DNA from 3 places in the Megasphaera sueciensis genome. Region 1 is predicted to be linked to each of the others. Evidence: riboswitches for the same ligand, from Rfam matches in the RefSeq annotation. Region 1 holds a riboswitch; each other region holds the start of a gene.
The links. Region 1 has a riboswitch for S-adenosylmethionine ahead of metE (5-methyltetrahydropteroyltriglutamate--homocysteine S-methyltransferase). Riboswitches for the same ligand answer to the same signal wherever they lie in the genome.
Positions count from the first base shown of each region.

Region 2: another riboswitch for S-adenosylmethionine. It lies ahead of NXG62_RS11805 (trans-sulfuration enzyme family protein); the one in region 1 lies ahead of metE (5-methyltetrahydropteroyltriglutamate--homocysteine S-methyltransferase).
Region 3: another riboswitch for S-adenosylmethionine. It lies ahead of NXG62_RS09790 (methionine synthase); the one in region 1 lies ahead of metE (5-methyltetrahydropteroyltriglutamate--homocysteine S-methyltransferase).

Region 1 covers NZ_CP116939.1:2,155,803-2,159,609, forward strand. The annotation lists gene NXG62_RS10290 (hypothetical protein) at 11-472, shown strand; gene NXG62_RS10295 (epoxyqueuosine reductase QueH) at 599-1,174, shown strand; SAM riboswitch class I at 1,379-1,484, shown strand; gene metE (5-methyltetrahydropteroyltriglutamate--homocysteine S-methyltransferase) at 1,587-3,807, shown strand, end outside.
Region 2 covers NZ_CP116939.1:2,449,774-2,453,580, forward strand. The annotation lists gene NXG62_RS11805 (trans-sulfuration enzyme family protein) at 20-1,150, opposite strand; SAM riboswitch class I at 1,227-1,325, opposite strand; SAM riboswitch class I at 1,492-1,593, opposite strand; T-box leader at 2,073-2,295, shown strand; gene NXG62_RS11810 (uroporphyrinogen decarboxylase family protein) at 2,341-3,336, shown strand; gene NXG62_RS11815 (transporter substrate-binding domain-containing protein) at 3,356-3,807, shown strand, end outside.
Region 3 covers NZ_CP116939.1:2,039,810-2,043,616, forward strand. The annotation lists gene NXG62_RS09785 (homocysteine S-methyltransferase family protein) at 1-1,360, opposite strand, end outside; gene NXG62_RS09790 (methionine synthase) at 1,368-2,036, opposite strand; SAM riboswitch class I at 2,105-2,198, opposite strand; gene nuoE (NADH-quinone oxidoreductase subunit NuoE) at 2,425-2,922, shown strand; gene nuoF (NADH-quinone oxidoreductase subunit NuoF) at 3,035-3,807, shown strand, end outside.

The sequences.
Region 1 (3,807 bases):
TGTGAATAATATGAAAAAATCATTAAAAAAGGTAGGAATTATCTTAACTGGAAGTATGTTTATAATGGGAAATGCAATGTGTTTGGCATATGATTCTTCTCAACTTTCGCAACAACAATGGCAATCAGAACAGAATCAACAGCAACAAGAATCCAATAGACAACAACCATCACAAGATCAACGAAGACAGAAAAGACAAGAAACAAATAGACAATATTCACAGGACCAACAATCAGGACAACAAAAACAAAGAACGAATAGACAACAACCATCACAAAATCGACAGAGGCAGAAAAAACAAGAAACAGATAGACAACAGCATTTACAAAATCATCAATCAAATCAACGACAACAAGGGGAAAATCAAGAACAGCATTCACAAAACCAACAACGACGAGATCAAGGACAACAACAATTGAAGCAGAATAAAGAACATCAGGAAAGACAAAATGACCAGAAAATACCGCAATAAATGATTACTTTGTTAATTGTCACGAACACTTTAACTAAGCGAGATGATAACAAAGTGTGGGTAAATATGTTTAGGTATAAATTTGTCGTACAGTGGGACATTAATTAAAAACAAAGAAGGTAAACTATGGAAAAAGTTTTATTGCATTGTTGTTGTGCCCCATGTTCTTTATCATGTATTAATACATTACGTGAAGACAATATGGATCCTGTGGCATTTTGGTATAATCCTAACATTCATCCTTGGAAAGAATATCAAGCACGGCGCGATTGCTTATTAGAGTATGCTTCTACAATTCATATGGAAGTTAGAATACAAGAAGAGTACGGGTTAATAGATTTTGTTCAACATATTATATGCGATGTGAATCATCGGTGTACGTACTGTTATGAACATCGCCTAGAAACTACAGCACGATATGCTGCAGAACATGGATTCCAATATTTTACTACTACGCTGTTAGCCAGTATTTACCAACAGCATGACATGATATCTGAAGCTGGACAACGGTTTGGCAAGCAATACGGCGTAACGTTTTTGTATCGAGATTTCAGACCCTATTTTCGTGCAGGTAATAATGAGGCACGAACGCTGAAATTTTATATGCAAAAGTACTGTGGATGCATTTTTTCTGAAGCGGAAAGGTACCAAAAACAAATTAAACGTGATAAGGAAAAATTTTCCGAATTGAGTATAAAATAAAAGGTTTATGACATTTTCCTGTATTATTTTTATCTTTAACTAACAGAAGGGGTATACGAAAGATTCAGGTTGACAACATACAAGCATTAGGTTACAATACACTACAATATCGCAATGGTATCCACCCATTTTTTTGCGAATACAACAATATATTGCAAGAAGATGCAATGCCGCTATGGAAATAAATCATAATCTGCATCTTCTATTCCATCCAGAGCAGTCGAGGGATTCGGCCTTATGACGCTGCGACAACCTGCCCATATAAGGGAAAGGTGCCAACTCCGACAGGAACATTCCTGATAGATGAGCTGATGAAAAAGCGCTATCTGTGATAACGCTTTTTTTTTTGCTTAATAGAAAAATCGTATACAAAACAAATATACTTATGTCTTTTTTAGGGAGGGATGTAAAAATGGAAACAACAATTATTGGATTTCCTCGCATTGGAGCACAACGAGAATTAAAGTTTGTAACGGAGAAATATTTTAGAGGTAAAGTAAGTATAGATAGTTTGAATGAAACAGCTTGTAATCTTCGCAAAAAGCATTGGTTGTTGCAAAAGAACAGTGGTCTGAATCTGATTCCGGTAAATGATTTTTCTTTATATGATACGACATTGGACACAGCTGTACTTTTTAATGTTATTCCCAGACGGTACCACAGGCTAGGATTAAATCCGTTAGATACCTATTTTGCTATGGCACGGGGGTATCAAGGTGTACATGGTGATGTAAAGGCATTGGCTATGAAAAAATGGTTTAATACTAATTATCATTATATGGTACCGGAGTTGGAAGATGATATGAATATAAAGCTTACCGGTACAAAGATAATTGATGAATGTAAAGAAGCATTGGCGTTAAAGCTTTTAGCTAAGCCGGTTATCCTGGGGCCATTTACTTTTTTACAATTGGCGCGTTGTACGGGGAAAAAAACAAAGCGTGATTTTGCCGATGTTCTTACAAATGCATATAAAGAACTTTTGACAGTGTTAGAAAAACTTGGGATTACATGGTTATCTGTAGAAGAACCATTATTAGTTACAGATCTTTCTCAAGAAGATCTATCTTTGTTTGCAGATATATATCGAGATATATTGCAGAATAAACAAGGGGTACAGATCCTTTGCCAAACGTATTTTGGTGATGTTCGTGATTGTTATCATATCCTTACTGCACTCGACTTTGATGGCATTGGACTGGACTTTTTGGAAGGCAAGGAAACATTAAGTACATTGTGTGCAAATGGATTTCCTGAGGACAAGATTCTTTTTGCCGGAGTTGTAAACGGGAAAAATATCTGGCGTAACAATTATACTGCAACATTGACACTTTTGAAAAAAATCCAAAGTAAAGCACGGTATATTGTATTGAACTCTTCTTGTTCACTTCTTCATGTACCGTTTACCATAACGCAGGAAATACATTTGAATAAAAAATATCTGTTACATTTTTCCTTTGCTGAAGAAAAGCTACAGGAATTGTCTGATTTGAAGAAACTGATGGATAGTACTGAACCCAAAATGGAAAAAATATACAAAAACAATGTTGCTCTTTTTGCGGTTCCACATGCAGTACCGGACGCGATGGTTCAAAAAAGAGTTGCTTGTCTGACAAAAAAAGATTTTACGCGACATCCCGGTTTTACTGAAAGAGAAAATTTGCAAAAGAAGACATTTCATTTCCCGTTACTTCCGACTACGACTATCGGTTCTTTTCCACAAACCCTTGCTGTTCGGAAAAATCGAGCTGACTACCGTAATAATAAAATTTCCCTTGAAACATACAAGAATTTCAATAAAAAACAGATTGCCGCTTGTATTGCGCTGCAAGAAAAAATCGGACTTGATGTTCTTGTACACGGAGAATTTGAACGAAACGATATGGTAGAATATTTTGGGGAACATTTAAACGGTTTTATTTTTACGGAGAATGCTTGGGTTCAATCCTATGGTACACGTTGTGTAAAACCGCCGATTATTTGGAGTGATGTATCACGACGAAAAAGCATTACAGTAGAATGGTCGACATATGCGCAGCAGTTGACAAATAAACCTGTCAAAGGAATGCTTACTGGGCCTGTTACTATTCTCAATTGGTCCTTCCCACGGGAAGATATTGCACTGCGAGAAAGTACAATTCAAATCGCATTGGCTATTCGAGATGAAGTGCTTGATTTGGAAAAACATGGAATTCGCATTATTCAAATTGATGAAGCCGCCTTACGGGAAAAACTACCTCTTCGTAAGGCCGATTGGCATACAAATTATTTAGATTGGGCTATTCCAGCCTTTCGCTTGGTGCACAGTGGAGTCAAAGTGGAAACACAAATTCATACACATATGTGTTATAGTGAATTTAACGATATTATTAAAGATATAGATAATATGGATGCTGACGTGATTACGTTTGAAGCATCTCGCTCTGATTTTACTGTTTTAGATGCGTTGCAGGCGGCTGAATTCCGGACAGAAGTGGGTCCAGGTGTCTACGATATTCACTCCCCTAGAGTTCCTTCAGAATTAGAAATTGAAAAATCTTTGAAGGTTATGTTAACGAAAATTGTACCACAGAAATTGTGGGTAAATCCTGATTGTGGACTTAAAACTAGAAGCATTATTGAAACTAAGGCTA
Region 2 (3,807 bases), 290 kb from region 1:
AAGAGTCACTCCTTTTTGGTTATGCCAGTGCTTGTTTTAAGTCGGCGATCAAGTCGTTTACATTTTCTAAACCGACAGAAAGACGCAATAATTTTTCGTTGATGCCTTTGGCAAAGCATTCTTCTTTGGGAACATCGCAGTGTGTTTGCAGCAGCGGATAGGTGATCAATGATTCCGTACCGCCCAGACTTTCTGCAAACAGAATCAGTTTGACCCGTTGCAGAAGATTCACAGCCGTTTCTTCGGTATCTACTTCAAAGGAAATCATGCCGCCGAAGCCGGTTGTCTGCTTGGTATTGATTTCATAGCGGGGAGAGGAAGCTATCCCGGGATAATATATTTTCCGTATAGCCGGCTGCTTACTCAGCCATTTAGCGATGCGCAGTGCAGAGGCGGCATGGCGGTCCATCCGCAGCGGCAATGTTTTCAGACCGCGGCTGACGACCCAACAGTCGAAGGGAGATAGACAGGCGCCGATCGTTTTATGGAGAAAATGCAGCCGTTCGGCCTGTTCTTTATGAGCGGTGACAAGAAATCCTGCTAATACATCGTTATGTCCGGCCAGATATTTTGTGCCGCTGTGGACGACGATATCGGCACCTAAGGTAAGCGGTTTTTGAAAATAGGGAGTTAGGAAGGTATTATCGACGATGACCAGAATATGGTATTTATGGGCTAACTCGCAAATGGATTTAATATCGGTAATCTGCATCGTCGGGTTGGAAGGTGTCTCTACGTAAATCGCCCGGGTGTTTTTTTGGATAGCCTCTTTGACTGCATGCAAATCGCCGGTATCGAGGGCCGTAAAGGACAAGCCGTTCTTCTGGGAAATCTCATTGAAAATACGGATGGAACCTCCATATAAGTCGGCCGAATAGATGATGTGGTCGCCGGGCTTGAACAGTTCCAAGACGCAGGAAATAGCGGCCATGCCGGAAGAAAAAGCTAACGCGTCACACCCTTGTTCCAGCAAGGCCATGGTTTTTTCCAACTGTTCCCGCGTGGGATTTTGGGAACGGATATAGTCATAGCCGGTGCTTTGTTTGACGCCGGGATGAGCGAACGCCGTGGATAAATAAATAGGAGTTGTTACGCTCCCTGTTGAATCGGGATGATAGCCGCCGTGAATGCAATCTGTTTCAAATCTCATAGAATAAATGCCTCCTTAATAAAATGGACAATAAAAAAGACGCCATGGCAGATGGCGTCGCAAAAAAGCGGGTGCGTGTTCATCTGCCGGATAAAATCCGCTGGAATTGGCACCTTCCCGTATGGGGGTTGCCGCAGCGTCATAGGGCCAGTCCCTCAGCTGCTCTGGATGAAAGAGTCGTATTGTATTATAAAAAATCATAACACAATATTAAGTTGTGTGAAGCATTATGATAGTCAAATTTTTTAAGTACCTCATAGTGCAGATCTCCTTGTGGGAACAAAAGAATGTAATAAAAAAAACGTCATCGACGGATGACGTAAATACAAAGGTATATACTAATATCATCGGTCAGGAAGAAATCCTGCTGGAATTGGCACCTTCCTATCAAGGAGGTTGCCGCAGCGTCATAGGGCCAGTCCCTCAGCTGCTCTGGATGAATATGTAATTGTGGTTATCAGACTACACTATTGCAATCAATTTGTCAAGAGGAAAAATCAAGAATAAAAAAAACAAGAATTCTCTTGACAAACAATTGAATAACGTGTACCATATCGGTAAACATTGAAAATGCAATGACCAAAACAAGTACACGTATATTTATGTCCTACAGAAAACGCGAGCCATCGGCTGAGAGCTTGCGGGAAACATAAGTGCGATGGAATGCCTTTGGGAGCAGACCGACCGAAAATAGTAGGCCGGATCCGGTTGCCGCCGTTAATGGAAATAGTTGCAGCGAGTGCTGTAAACAGAGTGGAACCACGGACCACCGTCTCTGTATAAGGAGATGGTGTTTTTTTGCGTGTTAAATACTAAATTTGGCCGCGTTTTGTTTTCAGTGTATCCATCATTCACAAAATAGGAGGAATAGGAGAGGTGATGAAATAGCATAGCTATAAAATATACAAAAAAAGTATACATTAATAATGCGATGATCAAAACAAGTACACATACATAGGCTTTTTACAGAGAACGCAGATCAATGGCTGAAAATTTGCGAAAATGACTAGTATGGGGAATGCCTTTGAGAGCAGAACAGCTGAATTTTAGTAGGCTGTGTCCGGTGCCGCCGTTATCGGTTTTGAGATACAGCACAAGTATATATGTGTTGTAAACAGAGTGGAATCGCGGCCATCGTCTCTGTACAGGGGACGATATTTTTTTATCTAAAATTAAAAGGAGATGTTCGTATGTCACAAACAAAAAAAGAATTAGTATTAGCAGCACTTGATAACAAACCGGTGGATCGTGTTCCCGTTGGATTTTGGTTCCATATTTTACCGATACCTACTGTTCACAGTGCCAATGCTTTTAAAAATCCGCAATTAGCTAAACTTGTTTTGGCTGGAGAAGAAGAATATTTAGATACCGCAAAACCTGACTTTGCTAAAATTATGACGGATGGTTTTTTTACATATCAGCAGGATGTATTATCAAAAGTAAAAACTATTGATGATTTAAAAGGACTTCAGCCTCTTCCTGAACATGATAGATGGTTTACTGATCAGATTGCATATGCAAAAAAATTAAGTAATCGTTACAGCAATGAAATTTTATTATTTTATAATGTCTTTTGTGCTGCAACAACATTAAAATTTATGTTGCCGGATGGCGATACTAGTTTAACGACACTTATTCAAGAAAATGAAGAAGTAGTAAAGCGTGCACTGGATATTATTAGTGATGATTTGGCGGTTTTATCTCAGCGAATTATAAAAGAAGCCGGCATTACTGGAATTTATTTGAGTTTGCAAAATATTAAGGGACTTAATCGTGAAGCGTATGAACGTATTTTGACGCCGGGGGAAAAGAAAATTTTATCGGCGGCAAATCGTGCCAGCGCATATAATATTCTCCATATCTGCGGCTATTTGGGCCACCGCAATGATTTATCCTGGTATACAGAGTATGATGTTAAGGCGATTAACTGGGCGGCTCATATTGAAGAAGTTTCTCTCGAAGAGGGGAAAAAACTTTTTGGTGGACGTGCCGTTATCGGTGGCTTTGGCAATACAGAAAACGATATATTATATAATGGCAGCAAAAATGCTGTGGAAGCAGAAACAGAGCGCATTATTCGTGGAGCTGGGAAAACAGGAGTAATCTTGGGAGCTGATTGCACGGTCCCGCCTGATATTTCCAGAGATCGATTGGAATGGGTGCGTCAGAAGGCGGCGGTTTTATAATATAAGGGAGGAATCGACAATGAATATAAAAAAACTGGGAAAAGAAATGTTAGCGGTGTTATTAATCGGGACGGCAGCAATTACGTTAGCAGCATGCGGTAAGAGTGATACGAAGGAAACAGTAGCTGGAGCTGATGGTGCGAAAAAAGTAATAACCGTTGCTCATACCAATTATTATGTGCCGTATGATTATGTAAATGATAAAGGAGAATCGGATGGATTTGAAGTTGCTGTAATGAAAGAGGTAGCTAAAAAATTGCCGCAATATGAATTTAAGTTTGTCCCGACCTCTGATGATGATTTGTTAATTGGTGTTGAATCTGGGAAATATACGGTAGGGACTAAAGGAATATGGAAAACACCGGCACGTGAAAAAAAATATATTTTCCCGAAAAATTATATAGGTGCCAGTGTGATTGGACTGGTTATACGTAAGGATACGGCAGATAAAATTAAAGATATGGAATCCTT
Region 3 (3,807 bases), 120 kb from region 1:
ATATTTTTTTGATTAATGCGAGACGGCCAGCTGCTGATTCCGGAATTCCTTTAGGTCCTATAGGCAGACAAAGAACGGCGGCGCCGTATTTTTTTGCAATGGAAAAAATAGCGGACATTTGTGAGGAGTCAGCATTGACAGAGTTTATTAAGGTTCGTCCAGGATATATACGAAGTGCTTTTTCTAAAACCGCAGGACTCGTTGAATCAATAATTAATGGGGTATCTACCAGCATAGAGAGTTCTTTAACGACATTTTCCATAAGTGCTGCTTGGTCGACGTCAGGAACGCCCATATTGATATCCAAAAGATGTGCACCTGCTTTTACTTGGTTTAGTGCTTCGGTCTTAATTGGAACAAAATTTTGTTCTTGTAAATCTTTTTGCAGCGCTTTTCGTCCTGTAGGATTAATGCGTTCACCGATAATGACGGGAGGATGACCACCGCCGATGTATACAATGCTGGTTCGGGAAGTGAGTGCTGTAGGAGGTGTAATTGTTTTTCGCTTATAGGGTACCGCACGATCTAAAGCTTGTTTCATAGCGGCTAGGTGTTCTGGCGATGTGCCGCAGCAACCGCCAATATATGTAGCACCAGAATTAACCATGGCTTGAACATACTCGGCCATGTCATTGGGGCGTAGGGGAAAAACAGTTTTACCGTCAATTAGTTTGGGTAATCCTGCGTTAGGCTGAATAACAAGCGGTAAATTACTTACGTCGGACATACGGGTAATAAGAGGAATTAATTTATCCGGACCTAGAGAACAGTTTGCTCCAATAATAGAAGCACCCAAGCTTTCCAAAAGCACGGCAGCTGCTTCTGGTGTTGTACCCGTAATAGTTCGACCGTCTTCGCTGAAAGAAAACTCACACATAATGGGGATGCTTGGAGCGGCATCTTTAACGGCCAATATTGCTGCACGCATTTCCTGGATATCAATAATAGTTTGAATAAGTAATATATCGGCACCCGATTCAGCTAATATGCTGGCTTGTTCATAGTAAGCTTGGTATACGTCTTCAAAATCAGTGTCTCCTAAAGGGGTAATAAACTTACCGGTAGGTCCCATGTCACCCAAAATTTTAGTATTTGTCCCATCAACGGCCTTTTTTGCATTAAACATAGCAGCCCTGCATATTTCTTTTACTTTATCAGCACATCCGTATTCACTCAATTTGATGCGATTAGCTCCGAACGTATTTGTTTGAATCAAATCACTACCAGCTTTTATGTAACTACGATGAATATTTTCAATGGCTTGCGGATGTTCTATGTTTGATAATTCAGGACAATCTCCAGGCCGTAAATAACCTTGTTGCTGCAATACGGTTCCCATAGCGCCATCTAATAAAAACATATAACAATCATTCCTTTCTAGAAGAACAAATATTGTGCATAGAACAATTGCAACAACCAGAGGGGATACTGTTTTTGGCAGCCGAACGAGCCATACCAATAATTGCGGTAATAGATTTTTGAGGTACAAGCATGCAGCCGGAAGTTATATGAATATCAATTTGATCAGCATGTATAGCTTTAATTAAATTCAGTTGCTGCGTCAGAGGCCAATCTCCATATCCAGGACTATAACGCCAGGTAGTTTCATAGCCTTGTTTTGCCGCCATTTTATCAATATAATGATTTAACTGATCGGCAATTGTTTCAGTAGCGGTTGTGGCTGCTGCATCCAGCATAAGCCCCCTGGAATATTCTTTTTTTGAAAATAGGGTGTTAATTTCTTTTTCTATGTCACTGCCAATCGTTACTGCCATGATAATTGCGATTTTTGCATTTTCTAAATGTTTTCGAATTTTAGAGCCTTCAACAGTAAAAGGTTCTTCGCATAAGAGTTGGTAGGATTCGGCATCATAGCCACATTGTTGGAAAATACCCCGTGGTTTGGCAATAGCTAGTGCAGTCGTACATGCGTCTGCAACAATTTTATCAGAAAAATTTTCAGCTGCGCGCAAACCAGCATATCGCCTTGTTTCCGCGATGTCTATTTTTTGAAGAAATCCATTAAATATAGGCATAATATATTTCCCTTCATATAACAAAAAAGACTCTTTCACAAATGAAAGAGTCGAATCTACGTGCTGTTCTCTCATCTGTCAGATAATATCTGCAGGAATTAGCACCGCTTTTGCGGTTGCCGGATTTCATCGGGCCTGTCCCTCCATCGCTCTTGATAAGAGTTATCCTTATTAATATATCAGTTTTGCGTGTATTTGTAAAGATTTTATATAATAAATGTTTTATACTATTTTAGCAATTTGTGAGTTATAAACTAAAATATAAATACAAATCGATATTTTTTTATGCTTAAAAGTAATATTGATAATTCTAAAATAATATGATATTGTAATTAATATAAAAGTGTGTTGTATTATGTGGAAACAATAGCAAAGGAAGTGGAAAAATATGTCTTTAGTAGAAAAACAAGCAATCTATAGAGATGAAAATGTTCCTAAACAATCTAGTATTGATAAAATTCTGGATACTTACGCAGGTGAAAAAGGGACGTTGATTCCTATTCTGCAAGACACACAAAGCTTGTTTAATTATCTGCCAAAACCGGCGTTGCTGTATATTGCAGATAAGACGGATATCCCTATTTCTACTATTTACGGCGTGGTAACTTTTTACTCGCAGTTTCATTTACAGCCCCGCGGACGTAATATTATTTGTGTCTGTCAGGGAACGGCATGTCATGTACGCGGCGGAAAGGTTATTCTTAAGGCTGTAGAAAAAGAACTGGGAATTAAGGCAGGACATACGACCGAAGATTTACGCTTTACATTGGAAACGATTGCCTGTCTGGGGGCATGTGGATTGGCACCGGTTATGAAAGTCAATGATGATACGCACGGCCGCATGACGAAAGAGGAAATTATTAAGGTGCTGGCACAATATGAATAGGCTACAGCTGTAATTTTGGTGGAACTAATACGGAAACCTATCCCAAAAAGTGCTGCTATATAGTAACGGGAATGGTACCTAGAGAAAAAACTATAGGAGAAGAGGATCGCGTATGATGATTACAGCAGAAAAATTACAGGAAATACGAGACGTATATAAAACTGCGGTTGCCCTTCGGTTGGAAAAAAGCGATAGGAAGGAACAGCCGGGAGCTTTTGATGTACTGGTATGCGGAGGCACAGGCTGTAAATCCTCCGGGTCCACAGAGATCCGAAAACAATTAGACAACGAATTGGCAGCGAGGGGAAAGACAGATACAGTACACGTGGTACAGACAGGTTGTCATGGTTTTTGCGAAAACGGTCCCTTGATGATTATTTACCCGGGGCAGATTTTTTATTGCCGTGTCAAGCCGGATGATGCGGCGGAAATTGTAGAAAGTCATTTATGTAACGGCCAGCCTGTCGAGCGCCTGCTCTATCACGATCCCGTAGATGGAAAGGCGGCATGGACGGCGGCGGATGTTTCGTTTTATAAAAAACAAAAACGTATCGTATTGGAACATTGCGGTCGGATTGATCCAGAGAAAATAGAGGAGTATATTGCAGTGGGAGGATATGCTGCGTTAGTCAAGGCCCTTACGGAAATGACACCGGATGAAGTAATCGAAGAAGTGATTGATTCCGGTCTGCGGGGACGAGGCGGAGCCGGATTTCCGACAGGTAAAAAGTGGAGTTTTGCGAAAAATGCAGAAGGCGATAAAAAATATATCATCTGCAATGCGGATGAAGGAGATCCGGGGGCTTTTATGGACCGAAGTGTTCTCGAAGGAGACCCGCACCGAGTACTGGAAGGAATGGCAATAGCGGCCTATGCTATTGGTGC